Regions from separate parts of the Nostocoides vanveenii genome, predicted to be linked through region 2. Evidence: riboswitches for the same ligand, from Rfam matches in the RefSeq annotation. Region 2 holds a riboswitch; the other holds the start of a gene.

Region 1 (14,337 bases), on a different contig from region 2:
CCGCCCTCACACGTGTAACGAGCACCTTCATGTACATCGGACTCGGTATTTTCCTGCTCGTCGTCGGGGCGATCCTGTCCTTCGCCGTCCGCGACAGCATCAGCGCTGTGGACCTGACGATGATCGGCTATATCTGCATGGGCGCGGGCGCACTCGCCATCGTGCTGTCTTTCCTAGCGCAAGCCGGGTCGCGCCGCGCCGGCGGCTACAACGCCACCCGGGTCACGTCGACCGACCCCAACGGGCACCACCATCGACGAAACTCGCGTCGACCGCGGCTGACCTATTCCGCGTCCTGCACCCGTCTGAGTCCTGCAGTCTGCGCGTGACTAGCCGGTCACAGCCCGTCGAGTGGCCGGTTCAGCCCCGTCGAGTGGCCGGTTCAGCCCCGTCAAGTGGCCGGTTCAGTGACGACTGGGGATTGCGTTTCGCGGCAGCGGACCAGCTGCCCACGTCGTTCCTGGCCGCTGAGGCCGTACCAGACTCAGTTGGCAACCCAGCCCAGCACCCGTCGGGCCTGGGCAACGACCGGGCCGTCCACCATTTGACCGTCGAGGCTAAATACCCCGGCGCCGTGCTCGGCCACGCCTGCGAGCACCCGCTCGGCCCAAGCCACGCGTTCAGGGGTGGGCGCATAGACCTCGCGGACCACCCCCACGTGCCCCGGATGGATTAGCGCCTTGGCGTCGAAGCCGGACGCCGCGGCAGTCGCCGTCTCCGCCCGGAGCCCGTCGAGATCCGGGATGTCGAGATGCACGGCGTCGATGGCGAGTTTGCCCTCGGCCTTCGCGGCGAGAAGGGCAACGCTCTGGGCGTGCACGGCATACGGCCGATACGCGCCGACAGCGTCCCGGCTGGAGGTGCCGCCCATGGCGGCGACGAGGTCCTCGGCGCCCCACATCGCGCCCACGACGTGCGGGACGCGCATGATCTCGGCGGCGCGGACGATGCCGCGCGGGGTCTCGAAGAGAGCGACCACGTCATACCCACTCAGGCCGGTGACGTCCTCCGGCAGCTCGGTCTTGGCCAGCATAACCCGGCGAATCTGGTTGCGCGCCAACGCTTCCAGGTCACGCTCGTGGTCGGCGGTGCCCGCCGGATTGACGCGCACGAGGGTGCGTTCCGGATCGCAATCGCCGTATGCCGTCAGGTCGGCCCGAGCCTGTGCCTTGCGATCCGGAGCGACGGCGTCCTCGAGGTCGATGATCACGACATCGGCGCGTCCCGCTGCCTTTGCGTAACGGTCGGGCCGGTCCGCGGGGCAGAAGAGCCACGCCGGGCCGGGCTGCCAGGCGGTCATACGTGCTGCTCTGCGGGCTGGAGCCGAACGAGCGTCTGCCGGGCGGCCGTCGCGACCACTGTCCCCGACTGATTGCGCGCGGTGTGCTCCAGGCTCACGATGCCTTCGCCCGGACGGCTGCGCGACGGGCGCTTGTCGGTGACAAGGGTCTCGGCATACAAGGTGTCGCCGATGAAGACGGGGGCGGGGAAGGCGATCGCCGAGAAGCCCAGATTGGCCACGAGCGTGCCCTGCGTCAGCTGCGCGACCGAGAGACCGACCAGCGTGGAGAGGGTGAACATCGAGTTCACCAGCCGCGCATGGAAGGGCGGGAGCGCATCGGAGATCGCCGCGTCGAGGTGTAACGGCTGAGTATTCATCGTCAGCGTCGTGAAGACCACATTGTCGGCCTCGGTGACCGTCCGGCCCGGCCGGTGCCGATAGGTGGCGCCCACCTCGAACTCCTCGAACCACAGCCCCCGCTGCTCGATGATCCGACCTGGCCCGTCCATGGCTGGCTCCTTCGCTGCCCGTATGCCGTGCCCGCCACGCTATCGCTCGGCTCGGCCTTCCACGCGACCACCTGCGTGGGAGGGTCGTGCCTCGACCGGGGCATAACGCTTGCAGGGATGGTCATGTAATGGTGTAATCAACCATGGAGATTACGACTGAGGTTCTGAAAGTCATACCGGTGGATCTTTTCGACGGCGCTCCCGACGTGCGCATCGACCGCGAGGAGATCACCATCATCGGCCGGGTCCCGGCCACCCCCGGCCAGGACGCGGCCGGGGACGATACCGACCGCATCGACCGGTTCCGCGAAGCCACCCGCGAGCAGCGCATGCGCATCGCGCGCGGACTTGAGGACGCGTTCAATCGCAAGGTGGCCTGGGGCGCCCGGAGCGGGGAGATGGGTGTGCTCTTCACCCACCTCGCGACGCCAGTAATGACGCGGCTACGTCAGCCCGAGCGGTTGGTCCTCGACACCCTGGTCGCCGGCGGCGTGGCTCGATCGCGCGCGGACGCGCTGGCCTGGTGCGTGCGGCTCGTCGGTCAGCACGAAGCCGACTGGATCGCCAGACTGCAGGACGCGATCAAGAATGTCGACGAGGCGCGCGCATCCGGTCCGGACCCGGACTGACCTGCGGTCCCAGGCCGCCTCCCAGGAGGCGAGGCGCTACGAGGCCTGGGCCACGAAGGGATTTCTGGGGGGCGTCAGAGAGAGCCGACGGGGGGACTCGAACCCCCAACCACCTGTTTACAAGACAGGTGCGCTGCCAATTGCGCCACGTCGGCCGACGCCCCGAAGGGCACGGGTGAGGATATCAACCGCCGGACGCCAGGCGGCTGGCGTGCCGCCTGGCGCCGGATCCCACCGAACCGACGAAGGTGCGTCCCCCAGCATCAGGTCTGTCCCGACGTGTAGGCCGGGCGGGCCGGGCCAACGCCGATCGGGGCCGCTCGACGGGGCTGAACCGGCCTCTCGACGGGGCTGAACCGGCCTCTCGACGGGGCTGAACCGGCCTCTCGACGGGGGCTGTCAGAGGACCTTGTTGAGGTAGGTCTGCAGGGCCTTGGTCGTACTGGAATCCCAGATGCCGTCCTGGGTGTGGGCGACGACCTTCTGCAGGGCCTTCGTCGTGATCGGGCCGATCACGCCGTCCGCAGTGACCTTGAGCTTGGTCTGGAGGGCCTTGCGGTCGCTGAGGGTGAAGCTGCCGTCGACCGGCCGGCCGATCCACTTCTCCATTGCGCCATAGGTCTTGGGTCCGAGCACGCCGTCGACGACGAGCTTGGTCGAGGAGCTACCACCGGTCGAGCCGCCCGAGCCCGTGGTGTCGGTCCAGGGGTCGACCGCGAGCCCGTTGGTCACGGTCAGGCCGGCCCGCGCGCCGCAGACCGGCCACGCACCCGGGCCCTGGACCTTCAGCACGGCCTGAGCGATGTAGATCTGGGCGCCCTTGCTGGCCTGGTGGGCGTAGGGCGCGTACTTGCCGCCGCCGAAGCCGGTCCAGGTGGATGCCGAGAACTGCAGGCCGCCGTAGTAACCGTTGCCCGTGTTGATCGACCAGTTGCCGCTGCTCTCGCAGTCGGCGACCGCATCCCACACGGTGTCGGCGTGCGCCGCGGTCGGGGCGAGGACGGCGCCGACAGCCGCGGCCGAGCCGGCGGCGGTGAGCAGCGCGCGACTGGGGCGGCGGGCGGCGCGGTGGCGGCCGGCATACGGGCTGGATGAACGGAGGGTGGCGCGAATGGCCATGGGGGAGTGCCCTTTCCTGACGTCGCGCCGCCGGGGTTAGCTGTCGGGTTAGGGAGGTCAGGTTCCCCGCCGGCTCGGCCGGCTGCACCCCAAGGCCGGCATCGATGCGGGCCACACGTGGGTCCCCCAGCCATCCGTGCGAGTGACTCGCGTCGGCGGCCGCTGGATGGTTGGGCGCGCGGCCGCCCGGGATGAATGGTGAAGTGTGTGTGCAGTTGTGGCGGTCCGAGGACCGGGTCACACCGTAGGGGCTGCTGGTGCGCCTGTGCAATCTCTGTTCGCCCGCCGTGAGCGCGATGCGCCGCGGATCCCCGCTTCCGCGCGGGCCCAACTGCCTCGCCACCGCTGGGCAGCCGGGCACGGACAAGCCCGAACCCCTGCACCGCCCGAGCCCAGGCCCACGGACAAGCCCGAACCCTGCACCGCCCGAGCCCAGGCCCACGGACAAGCCCGAACCCGGCGCTGGCGCGCCCGAAACCCGGGCGTCGGCGCGCACGGAAAAACCCCGGCCCGGACAGTGTCCGGACCGGGGTTTGAGGTGGCGCGTTTCAGAGCCCGCCGAGGCCCTTGGGTGAACCCACGCCGGTGGGCGCGTCATAGCCCTTGAGGCCGTTGCACAGGTAGTCCCCGCCGCATGGGCCATTGCGGCCGCCGACGACGTCGTAGAACGCGCTCGGCGTGCGATAGGCCTGGGCCGACGAATAGGTTGCGCCATTGCCCGCCAGACCGATCAGACCCGCGATGATCGGCGCGGACGCGCTGGTGCCACCACCGACGACCCAGCCTGGGGGCAGGCCGAAGGGGTTGGGGTAGGTGTCATAGACCGCGACGCCGGTGGCCGGGTCGGCGACCGCCGACACATCGGCGATCGTGCGCATCTGGCAGTGGGTGTCCTTCTGCCACGGGCTCTTGGCGACGTATGCCGAGCACCCGCTCCCGCTGCCGCCCCAGACGTCCTCGTCCCAGCCGCGCGACGTGCCAGGCGCCTTGTTGAGCGTCGTCCCGCCGACCGCGACGACCTTGCGGTAGGCCGCGGGCACGGCTGCCGACGTGAACCCGTAGTCGCCGCTGGAGGCGACAGCCGTCGTGCCCTTGTGCTCGTAGGCGTCCCGATCCGCCCACAGGTAGCCCGTCTCGAGCCCGCCGTAGGAGTGCGAGGTCACCGTGGCGCCCTTGCGCCACGCGGTGCGGGTTGCCTCGGCAAGGTTGTTGTTGTAGTTGTCGTCGGCCTCGATCAGCAGGATCTTGCAACTCGGGCACGCCGCGGAGACCATGTCGAGGTCCATCGAACCCTCCAGGGCCCAGCCGCCGTCGGGCTGTGGGTAGTTGCCCCGCTCACCGCGCTGGTTGAGCTTGCTGAAGCAGCCGTTGGCCGTGGTGCACGGCGGCAGCCCCATGGTCTTGCGATAGACCGCGAGGTCCTTCTCGGCGTTCGGAACGTCGAAGGCGATGATGATGGCGACCGTGGAGTTCGCACCAGTCGCCGGAAGCTTGTAGGCCGAGCGCAGATCGGCGGGGGATAGCCCCGACGGCATCGCCTTGGCCGGGGTCGCTCCGGAGCCGGCGTGGAAGCGGCTCATGCACCGGCTGTACCCGGCGCGCGTCTCGGAGGAGCACGGCTTCCCGCTCGGCTTCGCGGCCGTATGGGTGCCCGCTCCCGCGGGTGCGGCGCTTGCCGTGAGCGCGGGGATCAAAGCGGTGCCTGCGACGGTGACGCCTGCCAGCGCCACGAGCCCACGTCGGATGGTCATGCGATTCATGTCTGTTTCTCTCGCTCTCGTGAAGTCGCGGGCGCTCAGCGCGCCAGGAGGAAGGCGCCGTCGATCTGCTCGGACAAGGTGGTGCCGGCCGAGTCGGTCACGGCGACCTTGAGGCCGACGACGGTGCGGCCAGCGCCGGCCGCGGGGACGGTGAGGGCGGCGGCATACGTCGCGCCGGATCCGGTGACGGGGGCGACGCTCCAGGTGCGGCCGTCATACGACACCCACGCCTTGACCGAGGTGACGCCCTGGGCGACCGTGCGCCCGACTTGGTTGACCGTGAGCCCGATCGACTGCCTACCGGCGGGGAGAACGTTCGCGTCGGTCGACGCGGCGGCGTAGTCCACCGAGAGGAAGGGCAGAACCTTGCACGTCGTCTGGGTCAGACACCACCAAGTCGCCGGCGCGTTGACCGCGGATGACGTCTTGATCGACATCGTCGTGGTCATCGTCGTCGCGAGGGTGAACGGTGCACCCGAGCGGGACGCGATCTGGCTGGTGGTCAGCACCTTGGTGTTGTCCGGGATGGCGGTCGCGCCGCTGAGGTGGCCGTCCTGGTCGATGATCGTCGCGCCATCGGCCTTGATCGTCAGGTGCGAGGTGAAGGTGTCCGGCTCGGTGAAGTCGCCGCTGCCCGTATGCGTGCGATCGCTCAGCGGGAGAGCACCGATCGTGAAACCCTTGACGCCGGACCCGAAGCCGAGGCACGCCGGGCAGGACTGCGCCGGTGCGACACCGGGTGACCGGAAGGCCTGATGCAGCGGGGCCTGGCCCCAGACATCGGAGGTGGTCGTGCCCGCCTTGGGGCCGACGTGCCCATCCTCGGTGAAATCCCCCTTCTCGGTGAAGACGGGATCGAAGCTGATGTACTGCGTCAGCGAGGCGCCGTGGATCAGGCCGCCACCGGTGGAGACGTATTCGGTGAAGGCGCGCGCCGGCGGCGGCATGCCCACCGACCAGCCACCCGTCGGCGGATTCGCCGACCGGCCGTACATCGAGGTGGCGAGGTCGAAGCCGCCGACCAGCTTGGTGCGGTAGATCGCCGTGTTCGAGGCATCGACGCGCGCGATGATGGGGCTGGCCGGGATGCGGCCGGTCACGCCACTATTCGTCGAGTACCGGTAGGGGGCCGACGCGCTTCCCCCGTCGGCGACGACGACCTGCGCAACGCGTTGCGTGCCGTGTAGGGCGCCCACGGTCGGAGTCACGAAGGTCTCTCCTGTTTCGTAGTCACCCAGCAGCACCCAGGACGCCCCGGAGAAGTAGTCACCCGTGACGATGTCGCGGCCGTACTCGGTGATCTCCGCGCCACCCTCTCGCACCGGCTTGGCCAGGGTCGTCCTGATTGGGGTGGTGGCCGAGCGAACGTCAACGCGGACATCCCGGGGGCTATTGACTGTGACCTCGGGCGAGGTGGCGATGTAGGACTTCGTCGCGTCCGCATTGGACGCCACCACCACGAATTGCCAGGTTCCCTGGGGCAAGCTGATCTTGGCCTTGCCGCGGATGGCGAAGCCGACGCCGCCACCCTTCTGCGCGTCGGTGGTGTTGAGGTAGCCGAACATGCCCTCGAAGGGCTTGCCCTGGTCGTCGACGACGTTGACCGTGACGGTGTGCATAGGCCATTGGGGAGTCGGTGCGCTCGGGCGCATGGCCCGGACGCTGGCCACCCCGGCGAAGAGGGCGTCGCCACTCTGCGTGGCGAGGGCTCGGCCAAGGGCGCGGCTGCTGGCGGGTGTGACATAACCGGTGGCGCTCAACCCGCTCCGCCCGGTGACCTCGATGCCGGGGACGGCGGTGGGGGCGTCGGCGCTGGCATACCGGATCGAGACGGGGACCCGGGTGCTGCCGGTGGCGTCGGCGTTGACGTCGAAAAGCGCGGCGTCGAGGACGCCGCCGACCTGGTGCTGCAGAGCCGCGGGGTAGACGTAGCGGGCCTTGCCGATCGCCATAGTGACCAGTGGGCCGGAGGTGGCGCGGTGCAGGAGCACGGGGGTCGTGCCATGGGCCCGGATGACGTCCCCGGTCGGCAACACGACCGCCCGGCTGCTGGTGGCCGCAGTGGCCTGCCAATCGGCTGTGACATTGCTCGGTGCCTGCGCGCTCGCCGCGAGCGGTGCCAGCCCGCCGGCGGCGAGGGCCGCGATTGCGGCCGTGGCGGCCCAGGTGGTTCGTCTGGTCATTCCCCTTGCCCTTCTCGATTCACGATCCCGTCAGCGGCTGCCGCGGGGCCTTCCGTTGGGAAGCTTGCTCGGTGGCCGGCCGGGCGCCATCAACCGAGCGGCTGATCCGGCTGCGACCATCGGCCATTCTTCGCCGTACTTCCTCTGGGTGTTTCACGGGTGCACGCGCCGAAAGGTTGCCTGCGATCGCGAGATGTGAGGGCAGCCTCAGGCGAGCCGCGGAAATCGCCGCGCAGCAACGGCTTTTCGCCAGATTGGACGGATTGCGCCTGCGCAGGGAGCAGAGAGCGTGCGCGACAACCCATGACGTCCCCTCCCATCGGTGCCGGGGCATACGGTATTTCGCCGGCCCGGGCGCGATCTTCCACCCCCATACCCGGTATGTCAACGGATGGGTCGTCCGGTTCAGCCGCCGAGCGCGTGCCGGCTGATCACCAGCCGCTGGATCTGGTTGGTGCCCTCGAAGATTTGGGTCACCTTGGCCTCGCGGAAATAGCGCTCGGCTGGGAAATCGGCCGTGTAGCCCGCGCCCCCGAGAACTTGGACCGCGTCGGTGGTGACCTTCATGGCGGCGTCCGTGGCCACCAGCTTCGCCGTGGCTGCCTCGGCGCTGAAGGGCCGTCGGGCGTCGCGCAACCGGGCGGCATACAGATAGCTCGCGCGGGCGGCGCCGACGGCCGCCGCCATGTCCGCGATCAGGAAGGCGAGGCCCTGGTTGCTCGCGATCGGCCGGCCGAACTGGACGCGGTCCTTGGCGTAGCTGGTCGCCAGGTCGAGCGCGGACTGCGCCAAACCCGTTGCCGCAGCGGCGATTCCGAGGCGACCGGAGTCGAGCGCCGACAAGGCGATGGCCATGCCCTGACCCTCGGCCCCGATCCGGCGGGACGCGTCGACTCGGACATTGTCGAAGAGCACCTCGCTGACCGGGTCGCAGTGCAGGCCCATCTTGCGTTCCGGCGTCCCGAAGCTCAGCCCGGGCGCGTCGGCGGGGACGACGAAGCACGAGAGCCCGCGCCCGCCGTCGTCCGAGGTCCGCGCGAAGGTCGTGTAGAAGTCCGCGTGCCCGGCGTGCGAGATCCACGACTTCGTCCCATTGAGCACGTATGCCGTGCCGTCACCGACGGCGCGCGTCGTCATGGACGCGATGTCGGAGCCCGCGAGCGGCTCGGAGAGGCAGTAGGCCCCGAGCGTCTCGCCGGAGAGCATCGCCGGGAGCAGCTCGGCCTGCTGTTCTGGGCTGCCATACGCGGCGACGGGATAGCACGTCAGGGAGTGCACGGACGTCCCGACGGCAACGCTCATCCAGGCGCTGCCGATCTCCTCGACGACCTGCAAATAGGTCTCGTAGGGCTGAGCGCCGCCGCCGAACTCCTCGGCATATGGCAGCGAGAGCAGGCCGGCCGCGCCGAGCGTGGTGAAGATGTCGCGGGGCAGTTCGGCGCCGCGGGCGGCCGCTGCCTCGGCCTCGTCGACGCGCGGTCGCAACTCCTTGTCGGCGATCTGGCGGACCAGGGTGATGAGATCGTCGCCGAGTTCGTCGGGCATCAGGCGGGACACGGGCATACCGGCCAATGTAGCGAGCGAGGCCGGGGCCGACCTCATGGCCCGCACTCAGCACAGGCTGGGTGACGTCGAGCAGGGTAGACCCTGCTGGAGGTCACCTAAACGCTGCTAGCTGACGTTAGGCCCGGGGTTCGGAGACAGGCGCAAGGGTTGGGCGTTTGGCCGTCTGCGCGTCCCCCGACGACCGACCGTGGAGTCGCCGATCCACCCAGGGCCCCAAATGCGTTCTGCCCCAGTGCAAGTGGGAGGACAGGGCCTCGCGGCGGCCAGCAGGATCGGCCGGGGGCAGTGGTGTCGCCCAGTCCGCTCGATCGGTGTCGAAGCCGAGCGCGGCTTGGGCGGCGAGCGCCACTCGGCGGTGTCCCTCGCTGGTCAGGTGGATGCGGTCGTCGGCCCACATGCGCCAGTCCTGGAGCGCGTCGAGTCCCCAGATGTCGATGATCGCGCACCCGTGGCGGGCCGCGAGCGAGAACAGATTGGCCGTATGCACCGCGTGGCGCGGTCGCAGCGCCTTGAACAGTCCCGCCTTGGCTGGGTCGGTCGGAGTCGCGAGCAACACGTCCGCGCCCGTGGCTCGGATCCGCACGACGGCGGCTTCCAAACGATCGGCGATCGCGTCGAGGTCGACGCTGGGGCGCAGGATGTCGTTGCCGCCGCCGACCATCGAGACCAGATCGGGCGCCATCGCCAGGGCGGCGTCCAACTGCGGCCCGACGACATCGCCCAACTTGCGGCCGCGGACGGCGAGGTTGGCATAGCCGAAGTCAACCCCGGCCTCGGCCGCCACCCCCGCGAGGTGCGCCGCGAGCCGGTCTGCCCACCCGACGAACCCGGTCGACGGCTCGGGCAGTGGATCGCACATCCCTTCGGTGAAGGAGTCGCCGATGGCGACATAGCGGGTCCAGCTGTGGGGCGTCATACGGCAGTCCCATCAGTGGTCGGCTTTCCCGCCCGCTGCCGGCAAGTCCTTGTTCGCATAGGAAATCTTCCCCTGCGCATGACGGGGTTGTGGCATCGGGCGGGAAAGCTGTCGGCTCGCCCGGCCGGCGAGAGTCCGGTCACGGGAGGGACCAGTCCAGCGGCTCGGCGCCCTGGGCGACGAGTGCCGCATTGGCGCGCGAGAAGGGCCGCGAGCCGAAGAAGCCGGAGTGCGCCGACAGCGGCGAGGGGTGCGCGCTCTCGATGGCGGCGGTCGCCCCGAGCCGGGGGCGGAGGTTGCGCGCGTCCCGCCCCCACAGGATCGCCACGAGCGGGCCGCCGCGCACCACGAGCGCGTCGATCGCGCACCCCGTGACCTCCTCCCAGCCCTTCCCGCGGTGCGAGGCAGACGCGCCGGGCCGCACCGTGAGCACGCGGTTGAGCAGCAGCACGCCCCGATCCGCCCATGGCGTCAGGTCGCCGGTCGTCGGCGCGGGTAGGCCGAGGTCGGTCTGCAACTCGCGGTAGATGTTCTCCAGGCTGCGCGGGATCGGGCGCACATCGGGTGCCACCGAGAACGAGAGCCCCACCGGATGCCCCGGCGTCGGATAGGGATCCTGTCCAACGATCAACACCCGCACCGCGTCCATCGGGGCGGCAAACGCCCGCAGCACCAGTGGCCCGGCCGGGAGGTAGCCGCGGCCGGCCGCGATCTCCGCGCGCAGGAACTCGCCCAACTCGGCGATTACCTCCGCGACCGGCGCCAGCGCTGCCGCCCACGAGGGGTGGACGAGGTCGGGGAGCGGGCGCGCCGCCATACCTTCTCCTTCTCGCCGGTGAACGGCTCTGTCCCGAGGACGTATGCCGCTGGCAGGCTATCCCGGTGATCTCACCGCGCGCCGGCATCCTGTTCGATCTCGACGGCACCCTCGTCGACACCATCCCGCTGATCCTCGCCTCCTTCGACCACGCGCTCACCCAGGTCGTCGGCGAGACCCGTCCGGAGCCGGTGATCCGCAGCTGGATCGGGCGTCGGCTGGGCGAGGTGTTCGCGGACGAATACCCCGATCACGCCCGCGAGCTCGAACGCGTCTACATCGAGTGGAATCTCGCCCAGGCGGCCCGCCTGATTCGCCGCTACCCGGGGATCGACGCCCTGGTCAGGGACCTAAACGAGGCGCAGGCGCGCTTCGGCGTGGTCACCTCCAAGCGGTTGACGACGGCCGAGGACGCGCTGCGCTTGAGCGATCTCAAGGGTCGGATCGAACTGCTGGCGACCATGGAGTCGACGTCACAGCACAAGCCCGACCCGGCGCCCCTGCTCCATGGCGCGGCCCGGCTCTCCACGCCGGTCGAGCGGTGTGTCTATGTCGGCGATGCCGTGGTCGACATCCGCGCCGCCCAAGCCGCCGGTATGCCGTCGATCGCCGTGACCTGGGGCGCCGGCGCGCGCGATGACCTCGTCGCGGCCGGGCCCGACCACGTGATCGATGACGTGGCCGCGCTGCATGCCGTGTTGTTGGGGTGATATCCGGCGTTGCCGGGTGTCAGCAGGCGGCGGGTTTTCGGGAGTTCGAGGGGCCGGTGGTAATCTCGGTCACCGTGTGTGGCGCAGGCGCTCCGTTCGCCGCGTCGGCGGGCAGCCAGGGGGCAGCAGCCGCAATCGAGACATTCAGGGAAGGCTGATCCATGGCGCAAACTGTGCCCTCCACGCTGACGCACCTGCAGCGGCTCGAGGCCGAGGCAATCCACATCATGCGGGAGGTCGTGGCCGAGGCGGAGAACCCGGTGATGCTTTACAGCATCGGCAAGGACTCCGCGACGATGCTCCACCTCGCCCGCAAGGCCTTCTACCCCGCGCCACCCCCCTTCCCGCTGCTCCACGTCGACACGACGTGGAAGTTCAAGGCGATGTACGAGTTGCGCGACAAGGCCGCCCGCGAGGCCGGCATGGAGCTGCTCGTCTACCAGAACCCGGAGGCCAAGGAGAAGGGGATCAATCCCTTCGATCACGGCCCGCTGCATACGGACATGTGGAAGACCGAGGGCCTGAAGCAGGCGCTCGACAAGTGGGGTTTCGACGCAGCCTTCGGCGGCGGCCGGCGCGATGAGGAGAAGTCGCGCGCCAAGGAGCGCGTCTTCTCCTTCCGCAACTCCCGCCACCAATGGGACCCCAAGAACCAGCGCCCCGAGCTGTGGAAGCTCTACAACGCCCGCAAGCACCCGGGCGAGTCGATGCGCGTCTTCCCGCTCTCGAACTGGACCGAGCTCGACATTTGGCAGTACATCCACCTCGAGGGCATCGAGATCGTCCCCCTCTACTTCGCCGCCGAGCGGCCCGTGGTCGAGCGCGACGGCCTGACGATCATGGTCGACGACGACCGTATGCCGTTGGCTCCCGGCGAGGTGCCGCAGCTGCGTAGCGTGCGCTTCCGCACCCTGGGGTGCTACCCGCTGACCGGTGCGGTCGACAGCACCGCCCACACCTTGCCCGAGGTCATCCAGGAGATCCTGCTGACCACGACGTCCGAGCGCCAGGGTCGTGCGATCGACCACGACAGCGCCGCGTCCATGGAGAAGAAGAAGCAGGAAGGCTACTTCTGATGACGACGACCGACGAGCCGATCTACCAGGTCGAATCCCTTATCGCCGAGGACATCGACGCCTATCTCGACGCGCACCAGCACAAGACGATGCTGCGCTTCATCACCTGCGGGTCGGTCGATGACGGCAAGTCCACCCTGATCGGGCGGATGCTCTACGACTCGCACATGATCTTCGAGGACCACCTGCAGGCGCTGGAGTCCGACTCCAAGCGCGTCGGCACCCAGGGCGAAGCGATCGACTTCGCGCTGCTGGTCGACGGCCTCGCCGCCGAGCGCGAGCAGGGCATCACCATCGATGTCGCCTACCGCTTCTTCGGCACCGAGAAGCGCAAGTTCATCGTCGCCGACACCCCCGGCCACGAGCAGTACACGCGCAATATGGTCACCGGCGCCTCGACCGCCGAGCTCGCCGTTATCCTCATCGACGCGCGCAAGGGTGTGCTGACCCAGACCCGCCGTCACAGCTTCCTCGCGCACCTGATCGGCATCCGGCACATCGTGCTTGCCGTCAACAAGATGGACCTCGTCGACTACAGCAAGGACCGCTTCGAGGAGATCGTCGCCGCCTATCGCGACTTCGCCGACTCGATCGGGATCGCCGACTTCACGGCCATTCCGATCTCGGGCTTCCTGGGCGACAACATCACCACCCATTCGCCGAACACGCCGTGGTACACCGGCACCACGCTGATGAATCACCTCGAGACGGTCGAACTCGACCAGACCCTCGACCAGGCACGTCCGTTCCGTATGCCGGTCCAGCGCGTCACGCGCCCCGACCTCAACTTCCGCGGGTTCGCGGGCACGATCGCCAATGGCATCGTCAAGGTGGGTGACTCGGTGCGCGTCCTGCCGTCGAACAAGACCTCGACGGTCGCGCGGATCGTCACCTTCGACGGCGACCTCGAAGAGGCCGTCGTCGGGCAGGCCGTCACCTTGACCCTCGAGGACGAGATCGACTGCTCGCGCGGCGATGTCCTCGTGCTCGACTCGGCCCCGGCCGAGGCGGCCGACCACTTCGAGTGCCACCTGGTGTGGATGGACGACGCCGAGATGCTTCCCGGCCGTCCCTATTGGATCAAGATCGGCACGACGACGGTCACCGCGCAGTTCGAGCGCCCGAAGTACGCCATCAATGTCAACACCATGGACCACATGGCAGCAAAGACATTGGGGCTCAACGCGATCGGCGTCGTGACCTTCTCCACCGACCGGCCGGTCGTCTTCGAGCCGTATACCCAAAGCCACGACCTCGGTGGCTTCATCGTCGTCGACAAGATGACCAACGCGACCGTCGCCGCGGGCATGATCCACTTCGCGCTGCGTCGGGCGAAGAATGTCGCCTGGCAGGCCCTGGACATCGACCGCAGCCACCACGCTCGGATGAAGCACCAGGCCCCGGCGGTCGTCTGGCTGACCGGGCTCTCGGGCTCCGGCAAGTCCGAGGTCGCCAACGAGCTGGAGGTGCAGTTGGCGCGGATGAACCGGCATACCTTCCTGCTCGACGGTGACAACATCCGGCACGGGTTGTCCAAGGATCTCGGCTTCGACGACGCCGACCGTGTCGAGAATGCGCGCCGCCTGGCGGAGGTTGCCAAGCTGATGACCGACGCCGGCCTGATCGTCATCGTCTCCTCGATCTCGCCCTTCACCGCCGAGCGGCGGATGGCGCGCGACCTGATCGCGGACGGCGAGTTCGTCGAGGTCTTCGTCGACCTGCCGCTCGAAGAGGCGGAGAAGCGCGACACCAAGGGCCTCTATGCCCGCG
Region 2 (14,337 bases):
CCTTCCTGTTGCTCGCGCCGTGGGCGGGCGCGGTCGTCGACCGTTTCCCCAAGCGAGCCCTGCTGATGGTCACCCAGACCGCGCTCGGGCTGGTTTCACTGGTCACCGGGCTGCTCGTGGTGTTCGGCTGGGCGCAACTGTGGCAGGTCTATGTGCTTGCGCTGCTGCAGGGCATCGCGACGGCCTTCGACAATCCGGCGCGGCAGGCCTTCGTCTCGGAGATGGTGCCTACCGCGCGCTTGGCCAATGCCGTTGCCCTCAACAGTGCCTCGTTCAACGCCGGCCGCCTGATCGGCCCGGCAGCCGCCGGCCTGGTCATCGCGGCCTGGGGCACCGGTGTCGGCTTGCTGATCAATAGCGCGACCTTTGGTGCGGTCCTCCTTGCTCTGACACGCCTCGACCCGGCGGCCCTGACCCCCGCACCCGTCACCCGGGGGAAGGGATCGATCCGGGAGGGGCTGGCCTATGTGCGGGGACGGCCGGATCTGAAGCTGGTCATGGGGCTGGTGTTCGTCCTCGGCACCTTCGGGATGAACTTCCAGATCACCATGGCACTGATGGCGACCAAGATCTTCGGCAAGGGGCCGACCGAGTTCGGGCTGCTCGGCTCGATCATGGCGATCGGTTCGCTCGCCGCCGCCCTGCTTTCGGCGCGGCGCGCGAACCCCCGACTGCGGCACCTCGTGGTGTCCATGGCGTTGTTCACCGTCTCGGCCGCGGCCGCTTCGCTCGCCCCGACGTATGCCGTGTTCGCCCTCACGCTGATCCCCGTCGGTCTCGCCGCCTTGACCGCATTGACGACGGCGAACGCGATGGTGCAGTTGCGGACCGCGCCGGAGATGCGCGGCCGGGTGATGGCGCTCTATATGGCGATCTTCATGGGCGGTACGCCCTTCGGCGCACCCCTGATCGGGTGGATCGGGGACGCCTTCGGGGCTCGTTGGACGATCGGGATCGGGCCGTTGGCGCTGGCGATCACCCTCTTCCTGGTCGCGATCTCCCTGTGGCGGCGCGAGAATGTCCGGGTGACTTTCACCGCGTCCGCCCGCCCGCACCTGCAGATCTCGACCCGGGCCGTCACCCGCCCGGTCCCGGAGCCGGCACGATGACGCCGCGGTTTCGCCGGATCGTGACGCTCGTGGTGCTGATCGGCATGGTCGCCCTGGTCCTCGCCTCCGCCCTCTCGGGCTTGTGACCTGAGCCGAGACGGGGAAGGCTCGCCCCGGCTCGGGTCACAGGCGCTCGAGGATGTAGTCGATGGCGCCGGTCAGCCGGGTGATGTCGTCGGGGTCGACGGCCGGGAACATCGCGATGCGCAACTGGTTGCGACCGAGCTTGCGGTAGGGCTCGGTGTCGACGATTCCGTTGGCGCGCAACACCTTGGCGATCGCTGCCGCGTCCACCGAGTCGACGAAGTCGATGGTCCCGACGACCTGCGAGCGAGCGGCCGGCTCGGCGACGAAGGGGGTGGCGACCTCGGACGCCTCCGCCCAGGCATACAGGCGCGAGGAGGAGTCGGCCGTGCGGCCGGTGGTGAAGGCCAGGCCACCGTTCTCGTTCATCCAGCGCAGCTGCTCGGCCATGAGCGCGAGAGTCGCGACGGCCGGCGTGTTGTAGGTCTGCTCCTTGCGCGAGTTGTCGATCGCCGTGGGCAGGCTGAAGAAGTCGGGCACCCAGCGGCCGCTCGCGGTGATCTCGTCGACCCGGGCCAGGGCGGCGGGGGAGAAGAGCGCGAGCCACAGGCCACCGTCGGAGGCAAAACACTTCTGCGGCGCGAAGTAATAGACGTCGGTCTCGGCGATCTCGACGGGCAGGCCGCCGGCGCCGGAGGTGGCGTCGATGAGGATGAGCGCGTCGTCGTCGGCGCCGGGCACCCGGTGAACCGGCGCCATGACGCCCGTCGAGGTCTCGTTGTGGGGCCAGGCGTAGGCGTCCACACCCGCCTCGGCGGTTGCCGTGGCGAGCGTCCCCGGGTCCGCCTTGAGGATCGTCGGCTCACCGAGGAAGGGCGCGGCCTTGGTGACCGAGCCGAACTTCGCCGAGAACTCGCCGAAGGCCAGGTGCTGGCTGCGTTCGCGGATCAGGCCGAAAGCGGCGATATCCCAGAACGCGGTCGAGCCGCCATTGCCGAGGACGACCTCGTAGCCCTCGGGGAGTTGGAAGAGCTCGGCCAGGCCCTCGCGGACGGCCTTGACGAGGTTCTTCACGGGCGCCTGACGGTGGGAGGTGCCCAGCACGGTGGTCCCGATCTCGGCGAGCGCGGCCATCTGCTCGGGCCGGATCTTCGACGGGCCGCACCCGAAACGGCCGTCGGCCGGCCGCAGGTCGTCGGGAAGGCGGAGGTCACTCAGGTCTGCAGTCACGTGCTCAAGTCTGACAAAGCCGCCCCCACGACCGGTGCCACGTCCCGCCACCCGGGACGGCCGGACCCAGCCGTATGCCATAAACGCGCTGAGGCTTAAAGCATGCGTCATGCGCATGTATCAATTGCGTTTTTCACATTTGAGTTATGGAAGCAAAAGTCGCACCATTGAGGAGGAGTCACAAGGAAGTGCCCGAAGGACACGCACACCAATCACTCCCGAAAGAGGTTCGCCATGACCCACATCAAAACCTGGCTGAAGAAGTTCGACGCCTGGACGCTGGACGTCTTCAACCCGCCGGTGCCCGGCTACCGCGGCCGCTGAGGCTCGACTCGACGAGCTGCGACCGACGCGCACGGAGCGCGGGGTCGAACGCGTCGAGACGTCGCGGGGACCGAGGCGAAGCACCCCGCAACGAATCGAATCGGCGCCTGCCCCCAACGGGGCAGGCGCCGGTTGGCATTGTGGCGCAGGGATATTCACATCGCCTGGCCGGTGCGATCGCCTTCGAGTCAGCTGTGCGCGCGGAAGCCTTGGACGTCCTCCAACGGACGGGGACCCGGGCCGACATACTTCGAGGACGGCCGGATCAGGCGGCCGGTCCTCTTCTGCTCCAAGATGTGCGCCGCCCAGCCCGCGGTGCGCGCCGAGACGAAGAGCGGCGTCATCATCTCGCCCGGCACGTCGGCGAAGTCGAGCAGCACGGCCGCCCAGTAGTCGACATTGGTCTCCATCTTGCGCTCGGGATAGCGCTCGGCGAGGGCCGCGATGGCGGCCTTCTCCAACTCGACCGCCACCTCGTAGCGCGGGGCGCCGAGCCGCTTGCAGGTGTCACGCAGGACCGCGGCCCGCGGGTCATAGGCGCGATAGACGCGGTGCCCGAAGCCCATCAACCGCTCACCGCGGTCGAAGACGCCCTTGACGTATTCCTCGGCGTTGCCCGAGCGCTCCACACCTTCGATCATGTGCTTCGCGCGCGACGGCGCCCCCCCGTGCAGCGGGCCGGAGAGGGCACCGACGGCACCGGACAGGCACGCCGCGACGTCGGCACCGGTGGAGGCGATGACCCGCGCGGTGAAGGTGGACGCGTTCATACCGTGCTCGGCGGCCGAGATGAAGTAGGCGTCGATCGCCTCGACGTGGGCGGGGTCCGGCTCACCGCGCCACCGGATCATGAACCGCTCGACGATGGTCTTGCCCTCATCGACCCTGCTCTGCGGCACCATGGGTGTGCCGAGGCCGTGCGCGGACTGCGCGATGAAGGACATCGCCATCACCGAGGCGCGCGCGAGGTCTTCCCGTGCCTGCTCGGGGGTGATGTCGAGAAGCGGGCGGAAGCCCCACAGCGGCGCGAGCTGGCACAGGGCCGATTGCACATCGACGCGGATGTCGCCGGTGTGGACGGGCAGCGGGAAGGGCTCGGCCGGCGGCAACCCCGGATCCATCGCATTGTCGACCAGCAGACCCCACACCTGGCCGAAACTGACGCGACCGACCAGGTCCTTCAGGTCGACTCCGCGATAGCGCAGCGCGCCACCTTCTTTATCGGGCTCCGCGATCTCGGATTCGAACGCAATGACCCCTTCGAGGCCGTGCTTGACGTCGCTGTCGCTCATGGCTACCCCATCCCAGACTGTTCCGTTGCCTGTTGGCGTGCCTATTCTGCACGCCACCGCCGACACTCGCGGCATCACGTCCGCAAGGGGCGCAGGCATACGCTCGGTCCATGGCACCGGATCCGCTGGCTCCTCGCATCTCCTACACCGGTGACGCCGTCGACATCGGCGGTCTCGCGGACAATCCGTATGCCGTCGCCTCCGCCTGGATCGACGCTGCCGTCGCGCGGGCGGCTGAGCGCGGCGATGTGCCCGAACCGACCGCGATGGCCGTGGCCACCGTGGACGCTGTGGGGCTGCCGGACGTCCGGACGGTGTTGATGCGCTTCCTTACCCCGGAGGGTCCGGGTTTTGTGACCAACCTGGATTCGGCCAAGGGTCGCCAGCTCGCGGCCAATCCTGGTGTGGCTGCAACCTTGACCTGGCCGGCGATGTTCCGGGCGATCCGCTTCCGCGGACGTGCGGTGGAGTTGCCGGACGAGCTCGTGCGCGACTATTTCGTCACCCGGCCCTGGGGATCGCGGATCTCGGCCTGGGCGTCGGAGCAGTCCGCGCCCATCGCCTCGCGCAGCGCGTTGGAGGCGCGCTCGGCCGAGTTGGCGGCCCGCTGGCCGGACACCGGCTCGCCCGACGATGTGCCCGTGCCGACGCGCTGGGGCGGCTACCGGATCGTGCCTGAGGAGGTCGAGTTCTGGGCCGGGCGCCCCGATCGCCTGCACGACCGGATCGTGTATGCCCGTGTGGCCGAGGGCAGCCTGGCCGACGCCGCCGCTTGGGCGATCTCGCGCCGACAACCCTGAGCCCGCGGCGTAGGCACCAGGTGTGTAGCGCCGAGCCCAGGGGTGCATCGGTGCACCCGGTTCGCGGCGCTTGAACCGGTTCGCATCGGTTGAGCCGGTGCGCATCGCCTGACTGTCCACGCGGGGGCCGACCCGAGCGCGAACCGGCGGGTTGTCGGTGCGGATGTCTAGGCTCGCTGGAATGACCACCAGCCCGCCCCGGGAGGACTTCCGGCTGCGCTCGGTGGCGGTCGCGGCATACGGGCCGACGATCCTCGAGGGGATTGGCTACGGCGCGGCCATCCCGATCGTCCCGCTCTTGGCGCGCCAGCTCGGAGCCACTGTCGGGCAGGCCGCGCTGGTTGCCGGGCTCCTCGGCGTTGGCCAGCTGTGCGCCTCCCTTCCCGCGGGGGCGATGATCGCGCGGATCGGCGAGCGGCGGGCGATGGTCATCGCCTCGGTCGGTGGCGCGCTGACGGCCGCCATCGCGGCGTCGGCGCTCTCGGTTCTCGTCCTTGGGGCCGCGGCCTTCGTCACGGGGATGACGTGGAGTGTCTTCCTCCTGGCGCGTCAGGGTTTCATGATCGACGCGGTGCCGGAGCACCTACGCGCTCGGGCGCTCTCAACGCTGGGCGGCAGCCACCGGATCGGCATGGTGATCGGCCCGCTGGTCGGGACGGCGGTCATTCACCAGTGGGGGATTCGGGCCGCCTTCGTGGCCAGCGTCTTGGCCTCCCTGGCGGCGCTCCTGCTCGTGCTCCGGGTCGACGACCTCGGTCACGAGGCCCGCGAACTGGGGCGCGCGGATCCGGCATCGACGTGGACGCTGCTGCGCCGGCATACGCGCGTCCTGGCCACCCTCGGGACCTCGGCGATGACGATCAACGGGCTGCGGGCGGTGCGACTGAGCGTGCTGCCGCTCTGGGGAGAGCACATCGGCCTGAGCGCGTCGCAGGTCTCGATGGTCTTCGCGATCGGGGCTCTGGTCGAGGTGGCCATCTTCTATCCGGCCGGCTGGGTGATGGACCGGCGTGGGCGGGCGATGGTGGCCGTGCCGTGCGCCGGACTGCTGGCCCTGGGCTTCCTGGTGCTCCCCCTGACCGCCAGCCTGGCGGGCCTGCTCGCCGTCACCATCTTGATGGCCGTCGGCAACGGCCTGGGATCGGGCATCGTGATGACGCTCGGTGCCGACACCGCCCCGGTGGTGCACCGGGCGAAATATCTCGGGGGCTGGCGCCTGTGCGGAGACATCGGCGCGAGTGGCGGCCCACTCGTCGTCAGCGCCATCATCGCGGCCACCGGGTTGGCGAGCGCGAGCCTGGCCGTCGGGGGGCTCGCGCTCGCGGGCACGGCGTGGATCGCCCATTGGGTGAGCGCGCTCGATCGGCGCCGCCGATGAGAGGATGGCGCGCGTGAGTGACCTGATCGACACCACGGAGATGTATCTCAAGACCATCTTCGAACTCGACGAAGAAGGGATCCCGCCCCTGCGGGCCCGCATCGCCGAGCGCCTCGGCCACTCCGGACCCACCGTCTCGCAGACCATCGCCCGCATGGAACGCGATGGCCTGGTCTCGATCGCCGGTGACCGGCACCTCGAGTTCACCGACCTCGGTCGGCAGCGCGCGACCCGCGTGATGCGCAAGCATCGGCTGGCGGAACGGCTGCTCGTCGACGTCATCGGCTTGGAGTGGGAGTACGTCCACGACGAGGCCTGCCGCTGGGAGCACGTGATCTCCGAACGGGTCGAGCGCCGGATCATCGCCCTGCTCGGTGACGACCTGCTCTCGCCCTATGGCAATCCGATCCCCGGGCTTGCCGAGTTGGGCGAGGCGGCCAGCGTCGAGGACTTCCGGGCCGGGCTGGAGACGATGTCGGCCATCGCCGACAGCGACGAGGCCCATGTCACCGTCCGCCAGATCGGCGAGCCGGTCCAGATCGACCACGAGGCTCTGAAGTTGCTCACCGAGGCCGGCGTGCGGCCCGGCGAGGCGATTCGCGTCCGCCGCGAGGACGGCCGAGTGCTCGCGGTGGGCGCCACCCGCGACTTCACCGAGGGCGTTTCGTTGCCCGAGGACATCGCCGACCACGTCTTCGTGCAGACCCAGTAGGACACCCCCAAAGGCGGTGTGGTGGTGAGCGCCGGGAGCCGCCGCTGACCGGCGTGGCGCCGGCAGACAGCATGGTGTGGTATTCCTCACCGATCCGTCACCGCCCTGTGATCGAAACGTGACATATGGCGGGGGAGTGTGTACCGTTTCGTCTCGCGGCTCCCCCAGAGCCGCCCGAACGCCTGGATCGCCGAGTCCTACCACCAGGTGCACGGACCGAAGATTCCGCCAGGTAGGAGCGGGGGACCCACCTTCGGGCGCTTGCGTCCTTGGGGTGAAGTCCGCCAGGTTCGACCGGCGGGCCGGACAGCATCTCTCGTCCGAACCCGACAGCTCACCTCGTAGGCGTCGAGAGGTCACCGTGCCGAAGCTTGCCTCGGGGCGCTATTCCGCCCGCGCCCGAATTGCGCAGAACAAGAGCCAGAACCACTCCTCGACCGACGCCGTCGTGCGCGCCGGCGCGGTTCTGGCCGCGACGACCGCGCTGGTCTCGGCGATGGCCGCCACCGCCTCCGCCGCGCCTGCCGCTCCGGTCGCGCCCGCTGCCGCCCCCGCCGCCAAGACGGTCGCCGCCGCTGCCCCGGCCGTGACCGCGCCCAAGGCCGCCGGTCCGGTCCTCGCCAAGTTCGGCACCATCGGCGTCAAGGCCGTTGCCAAGCCGAAGCCCAAGCCCGTTGTTGTCCCGGTAGCCGCCCGCACGCAGACCGCTGCGAGCCGCACGACCACCACGCGCTCCACCGTTCCCGCCACGAGCAACGCCGGCGGCAGCACGACCGACAACCCGGCCCCCCAGGCCCCGCCGCCGCCCGTTTCCGGTGGCGTGCTGGCGATTGCCGCGAGCCTGTCGGGCATCCCGTATGTCTACGGCGGCTCCACCCCGGCCGGCTTCGACTGCTCCGGTTTCACGATGTACATCTTCGCCAAGGTCGGCATCAGCCTGCCCCGCACCGCCGCCGGCCAGCAGGCCGCGACCACCCGGGTCAGTTCGCCGCAGCCCGGTGACCTGGTCTTCTTCGGCTACCCGGCCTACCACGTGGGCATCTACGCGGGCAACGGCATGATGTACGACTCGCCGCGCACCGGCCTGTCCTCGGGCCTGCGCGCGATCTGGAGTTCCAGCGTCACCTACGGCCGCCCGTAGGTCTCGGCTGCATTACGCGGCCTGGCGCGCGCAGGCCGACTGCGATGGAGGGCAGGGGGCGACCCTGCGCAGGTTACGTGGGGCTGACCCCCGCGCCTCGGTGTGCCCGCCGGGCACCCCGAGGTTCACGGGGCGCTGACAGGGCGTCCACAGGTCGCCGTGCCATGGTGCTGGTCAACTGCGCTATGTCGAGCGAAGGACGCACCTATGCCGCATATTCACGATTTAGGTCCGCGTCTGGTCCGGCGGCGGAAGGGGCACGGCAGGAACGACGGGCGACGTGGCGTCGGCCTGGCTCGCACGTGAGTGAGTCCCGTCGGGCGCAGGAGTGCACGGCGGCGCGCAGGTGAGCCAGATGATGATGCACGGCCAAGGTCAAGGCGATCACTGACGCGCCCTTTTCGGCGCCCCGAGACCCACGGCTACAGCGTGCTGCCGGGTCACCCGCGTTCGTCGGTCATCAGGCGCGGTCAAGCGCACCCGCGCGCACGTGCTTGTCGTGCAGACGGTGCGCCTGGACGCACCTCGTGCACGACATTCGTCGTTGGGACAGCACCATGACGTGGGTCAGTGTCGCCGAGCCGAAGACCCGCGCGCCGCGATGCCCAGCCGGTCGGCCGTCTCGGTGAAGACGGTGGCCGCCTCCGGGCTGACGAGCACGAACCGGATCAGATCCATGCCACCGCGTCGACTCACGCCTTCCGCGGCGGCGGCCAAGCCCAGCTCGGCGACCGTCCCCATCGCCCAGCCGTAGACACCTGCGCTCACGGCCGGGAAGGCCATCCGGCGGGCCCCCATGCCCCGGGCCACGCTGATGCTGTTGGTGAAGCACCGGCGCAGAGTGGCTGGATCCGTCGCTCCCGCATGGCGATTCGGGCCAACGGTGTGGATCACCCACTTGGCCGGCAGCGCGAAGCCCGGGGTGGCGATCGCGTCTCCGGGCGGAAGCCCGTCCGGCAGCGTCGAATCCCGCAACTCCCGGCAGGCCGCCAGCAACTCCGGCCCGGCCGCCCGATGGATGGCCCCGTCGACTCCGCCGCCGCCCAGCAACGAGGAGTTGGCCGCATTGACGATGGCGTCCACTTTCTGCGTGGTGATGTCGCCGGTGACAATCTCGATATTGCCCATGGCGACACCGTATGCCGCGTGCCACCCTTGGGTGCGCGCCCGCGGTGGGGCGCGGCATACGGCAAGGCGAAGGAGCGCATGGTGGCCGACGAGATCTACTACGACAAGAAGGACCAACTAGCGATCGTGCAGGGCAGCCTGCTGCCCGACGAGACGGTCTTCGCGGTCTATGACGGCAAGGACGTCGGCACCGGCTTCATCGGACTGACGAATATGCGCGTGATCCTGCAGGACAACTCCTTCGCCGGTGGCAAGGTGGCCGTGACCTCGGTGCCCTACAACAAGATCACCGCCGTCTCCTACGCCTCGAACGCCTCGGTCTTCGGTCGCTTCACTGAGGAGACGACGGTGGCGATCCACACCTCCCACGGGACCTACGAGATCCTGCTGCGTGGCTCGGACAAGGCCAAACACACCCACGACGTGATCCTCCACTACATCGTCCACTCCTGAGCTCGGCCGGTCGTGACGCGACGCGTCACATCACCGCGCGCATCGCGACGATTGCGCCCCGAAGGTAGCGGGTGACGATGGCCCGCTCCTCCTCGCTCAGCAGGGAATCCACCTCGGCGAGGCGTGCGAACATCGGGGAGCAACTCCAGCACCTCGGAACGTCCGCTCGGGGTGATCACGACCTCGACGCGGCGGCCGCCGCCGCCGTGTGGACGGCGTTCGGCGTGGCCGTGGGCGACGAGACGATCGACGACCCCTGAGGAGGCTGCCGTCGTTATCCCGAGGGACTTGGCCAGGTCGACCGGGCCAATGGGCGCGCGCATCAGGTGACGAAGTGAGTGAATCTCGGACGTCGACATGCTCGCGCGCCGAGCCACCGCGGCGGGGACGGCAGCCGCCACCTCCATCGCGTCCTCCAGAGCAGAGAGTGACTCCGATCCGGTCCACATCGGCACAGCATCGACCATGCCACTTGCCGGGGCGTCCCGATGACCCGTCATATCACTCACCAAACTTAGCTAAGCCCTCATCACCGGCCCGGAGCTTCGTCCACGCGGCTCCGGGCCACTGCTGACCCTAGGGTTGCCGACATGCCGCCAGACCAGGGCTGCGAAGAGTCGGAGGCTGAGCTGGTCTCCAGATTCCGCGAGGGCGACCCGTCAGCGCTGGCAGCGGCATACGCGCGCTGGGGACGCCTCGTGCACTCATTGGCCCTGCGCTACCTCGGCAACTATCACGATGCGCTGGACGTCACCCAGCAGGTCCTCGTGTCGGCCTGGAGGAGCCGGCATACGTTACGAGAGGGCACTGGATCGCTGGGTGGCTGGCTCATCACGATTGCGCGGCGGCGTTGCGCCGATGCGCTCGCGGTCCGAACGCGCGAAGGCCGGTCCGCAGCCGTGGAAGTGGAATCGCTGGCGGGCGTCGGCTCGGCCGTGAGCGATGATGTCACCGACCGGATCGTGGTGGCACACGCGCTGGACGCTTTGGGGGACCCGCGCGCAACGATCATCCGCCTGGTGGGGATCGATGGGCATACTCACGAAGCGGTAGCGGAACGGCTCGACCTTCCGCTCGGCACGGTGAAGAGCCATATCCGACGAGGCTTGCTCCAACCTGCGCAAGGACCTGGAGGAGGTGACATCGTGAGCCATCCCGGAGATGACGTCCTTGCCGATCTGGCGCTGGGGCAGCCGGTCGATGATGTGTCGTCCAGCACCGTCGACGGGTGCGATGAGTGCGGCCGCGATCTCGCCGCGTTGCGCCGGACCCTCGCGGCCGTCGCCGAGGGCGAGGGTCTGCACGCGCCGGGCCCCCAGGTTTGGAATGCCATCGTCGCCGCTACCTCGAGCGAGGCACCGGCGGCTTCTCCTGCGCCTCCTGGACGGATCCGCCCGTCGCTTCTCGTTCGGCAGCCTGGCGGTCGCGACCACGCTAGGCGCGCTTGTCGGTGTCGGTGCGATAGCCGCCGTGAACCAGTGGCGAGCCCCTGAGGCGGAGGTGGTGGCGAGCGCGAACCTCGCCACGCTGGACACGGGAGCCACCCGGGGGGTTGCCGAAGTCGAGCGGGTCCGCGGTCAGCTCGAGGTGCGGATCATGGTCTCGTCAGACCCAGACCCGGGTGGGTACTTGGAGGTCTGGCTCATCAACCGCGACCTGGAGCGCATGGTCTCTCTGGGCGTGCTGCCCCAAGGCACGTCGAACCGGAGCTATCCCGTGCCGCAGTCCTTGCTCGACGAGGGTTATGTCATCGTCGACATCTCCCGTGAACCACTGGACGACCAGCCCGCGCACTCCGGACACAGCATCGTGCGGGGGACGCTGGCGATCTAGTCCGCAGCGATCGGGCTCGCGAGCGCGTGCCAGGACGACTTGATCGGACGGTTATCGTGGCCGGTATGCCTGAAACCCCCACCACGTGGACCCCTGCCGCCACCTATGAGGACATCCGCTACGAGTTGTCCGGCGACGGCATCGCCAAGATCACCATCAACCGGCCCGAGGTCCACAATGCCTTCCGCCCGCAGACGCTGATCGAGATCTCTGACGCGCTGGACCGGGCGCGCGAGGACACCGAGGTGGGCGTGATCATCCTGACCGGCGAGGGCACCAAGGCCTTCTGCTCGGGTGGGGACCAGCGGGTGCGCGGCGACTCCGGCTACCTGACCGAGCCGGGCAAGGCGGGCGCCGTCGGGCGCTTCCACGTCACCGACCTGCATATCCAGATGCGCCGCCTGCCCAAGCCGATCATCGCCATGGTCGCCGGCTACGCCATCGGCGGCGGGCACGTGTTGCACCTGGTGTGCGACCTGACCATCGCCGCCGACAATGCCAAGTTCGGCCAGGTCGGGCCCAAGGTCGGCTCCTTCGACGGCGGCTTCGGCGCCGGTCTGCTCGCCCAGATGATCGGCGTGAAGAAGGCCAAGGAGATCTGGTTTCTGTGCGAGCAGTACTCCGCAGACGAGGCCCGCGAAATGGGCATGGTCAACAAGGTCGTGCCCCTGGCTGACCTCGAAACCGCGACGGTCGCCTGGGCGCAGCGGATGCTGACGATGTCGCCCTTCGCCCTGCGTCTGATGAAGGCCTCCTTCAACGCGGCCGAGGACGGGCTCTCCGGCATCCAGCAACTGGCCCACGACGCGAATCTGCTCTTCTACAGCACCGAGGAGGCCGCCGAAGGCCGCGAGGCTTTCAAGGCCAAGCGGCGCCCCGAGTTCGAGAAGTTCGCCAAGCGGCCCTGATGTCCCGCGCTGCGGCCGGCGAGCGGCATACCGGCTCGGTCAGGCGTCGGCCCGGACGGGCGGGATGCGCTCGAGTTTGATGAAGCCGCCCTGCAGGATCGGCAGCAGGGCATCGGGATTCTCGACCGCCTTGAACTCCACGACCATGCCGTCGGTGACGCGCACATGGGTCGGGACGCTGTGGTAGATCCCGAGGTTGAGGCTCAGCACATGATCCCCAGGGGTGATGTCGAAGTCGTTCACCTCCTCTGCCCAGGTGCCGACGGCCTGGCCGCGGATCGTCAGGACGCGCTCCTTGGAGCACAACCCTCGGTGAATGCGCAGAGTGGCTGACATGGCTCCTCCCGTGTGGATGGTCCTTTCACCATGACAGATCCCGAGCCCGTATGACGTGCCGTCACCCGCGCAGTGCCCGCCCGGTGCCGCGCGCCGTCAGAGTTCAGGCGCGGGCGTATGCCGGCGGGCGCGCCTCGGCGGGTCCCTCCGCCGCCGAGGAGTCCTGGCCGGTCGTCGACGAGGCGAGCCCGTCCAGGATTTCGTGCCCGGCCTCTCCGGCCGCCGGGGCGTGGTTCGTGGTGCGCAGCGGGACCGACTTGATCAGCGCGGTGGCGACGAAGACGAGCGCGAGGATCGGCAGGCCCAGGAGGAAGACGTCGTGCAGCCGCTCGGCCAAACCCTGGCGCACGGCATCGGCCACCGCCGGGTTGAGCGTGCTCAACGCGGCCGGGTCGAGCACCGAACCGACGCCGATCTGCTGACCGGAAGCCGCCAGCTTCGCGGCGGCCGACGCCGGCAGGTGATCGAGGATCGCAGCCTGCAGCCCGGTGGTCATCACGGTGCCGAAGATCGCGATGCCGACCGTCGAGCCGACATTGCGGAAGAACTGCGTGGATGCCGTTGCGACGCCGAGATCGCCACGGGCAGAAGCATTTTGGACCAGCAGCGTGTACTGCTGCAGGCACAGACCGAGGCCGACGCCGAGGACGATCATCGCTGTGGTGAGCTCGCCGGAGGTGGCGGTGTGCGTCAGGCGGGTGAGCAGCCATACGCCGGCGGCCATCAGCGCGACGCCGGCGAGCATGATCTCCTTGTAGCGGCCGGTGCGGGTGATCAGCTGGCCGGCGAGGATGCCGCAGACGATCAGGCCGAGCATGAGCGGCAGCAGGATCAGGCCGGAGTTCGTGGCATTGACGCCGACGACGCCCTGGGCGAAGACGGGGATATAGATGATCGCGCCGAACATCACCATCGCCACCCCGAAGGCCGCGATATTGGCGAGCGCGACGATCGAGTTGCGGAAGAGCCGCAGCGGCAGGATCGGCTCGGCGGCACGGGATTCGGCGTAGACGAAGGCGGCCAGCAGGAGGGCGCCGGCGGCATACAGGCCGAGGATCACGCTGGAACTCCAGGCATATGTGGTGCCGCCCCAGGAGGTGGCGAGCAGCACCGCGACCAGGCCGGGCGTGAGGGTGGCGATGCCGGCGACGTCCACTCGGGCGTCCCGGCGTTGGTGGGGGAGGTGGAGGAAGCGGAAGACCACGCTGGTCGCCGCGATGCCGAAGGGAATCGACGTCCAGAAGAGCCAGCGCCAGCCGAGGTTGTCGGTGATCCAGCCGCCCGCGAGCGGGCCGGCGACCGAGGTCACGCCGAAGACGGCGCCCATGACACCTTGGTATTTGCCGCGGTGCCGCGGGGGAATGATGTCGCCGATGATGGTCTGCGCCAAGGGCATCACCGTGCCCATACCGAGGCCCTGAATGGCGCGGCCGGCGACGAGGGTCCAGAAGTTGGGCGCGAGCCCGCAGACGAGCGAGCCGATCATGAAGACCGCGAGCCCGGCGAGATAGAAGCCCCGCCGGCCGTAGAGATCGGAGAACTTGCCGACGATCGGCACCACGACCGCGGAGACGAGCATCGCGGCGGTGGCGACCCATGAGTAGTGATCCATGCCGCCGAGTTCGGCGACGATGCGCGGCATCGCGGGGCCGACGATCGTCTGGCTGAT

What was found. A riboswitch is a leader RNA that binds a small molecule or an ion and turns the genes downstream of it on or off. The one in region 2 is predicted to bind cyclic di-AMP.
Region 1: another riboswitch for cyclic di-AMP. It lies ahead of ABD209_RS04870 (transglycosylase family protein); the one in region 2 lies ahead of ABD209_RS07375 (C40 family peptidase).

The regions. Positions count from the first base shown of each region.
Region 1 is NZ_BAAAPN010000025.1:26,704-41,040, forward strand. It holds gene ABD209_RS04845 (DUF6458 family protein) at 30-329, shown strand; gene ABD209_RS04850 (HpcH/HpaI aldolase/citrate lyase family protein) at 485-1,300, opposite strand; gene ABD209_RS04855 (MaoC family dehydratase) at 1,297-1,791, opposite strand; gene ABD209_RS04860 (hypothetical protein) at 1,935-2,420, shown strand; tRNA gene ABD209_RS04865 (tRNA-Thr) at 2,503-2,575, opposite strand; gene ABD209_RS04870 (transglycosylase family protein) at 2,820-3,539, opposite strand; cyclic di-AMP (ydaO/yuaA leader) riboswitch at 3,551-3,707, opposite strand; gene ABD209_RS04875 (S53 family peptidase) at 4,088-5,290, opposite strand; gene ABD209_RS04880 (hypothetical protein) at 5,335-7,482, opposite strand; gene ABD209_RS04885 (acyl-CoA dehydrogenase family protein) at 7,888-9,045, opposite strand; gene ABD209_RS04890 (SGNH/GDSL hydrolase family protein) at 9,164-9,964, opposite strand; gene ABD209_RS04895 (uracil-DNA glycosylase) at 10,104-10,781, opposite strand; gene ABD209_RS04900 (HAD family hydrolase) at 10,847-11,491, shown strand; gene ABD209_RS04905 (hypothetical protein) at 11,511-11,654, opposite strand; gene cysD (sulfate adenylyltransferase subunit CysD) at 11,653-12,567, shown strand; gene cysN (sulfate adenylyltransferase subunit CysN) at 12,567-14,337, shown strand, end outside.
Region 2 is NZ_BAAAPN010000035.1:48,984-63,320, reverse strand. It holds gene ABD209_RS07405 (MFS transporter) at 1-1,109, shown strand, start outside; gene serC (phosphoserine transaminase) at 1,233-2,351, opposite strand; gene ABD209_RS07395 (citrate synthase 2) at 2,876-3,979, opposite strand; gene pdxH (pyridoxamine 5'-phosphate oxidase) at 4,090-4,779, shown strand; gene ABD209_RS07385 (MFS transporter) at 4,961-6,157, shown strand; gene ABD209_RS07380 (iron-dependent transcriptional repressor DtxR) at 6,171-6,869, shown strand; cyclic di-AMP (ydaO/yuaA leader) riboswitch at 7,086-7,229, shown strand; gene ABD209_RS07375 (C40 family peptidase) at 7,231-8,010, shown strand; gene ABD209_RS07370 (O-acetyl-ADP-ribose deacetylase) at 8,578-9,138, opposite strand; gene ABD209_RS07365 (PH domain-containing protein) at 9,157-9,591, shown strand; partial or broken gene ABD209_RS07360 (MarR family transcriptional regulator) at 9,840-9,914, opposite strand; gene ABD209_RS19795 (RNA polymerase sigma factor) at 10,182-11,084, shown strand; gene ABD209_RS07350 (anti-sigma factor) at 10,972-11,424, shown strand; gene menB (1,4-dihydroxy-2-naphthoyl-CoA synthase) at 11,490-12,332, shown strand; gene ABD209_RS07340 (hypothetical protein) at 12,372-12,668, opposite strand; gene ABD209_RS07335 (MDR family MFS transporter) at 12,772-14,337, opposite strand, start outside.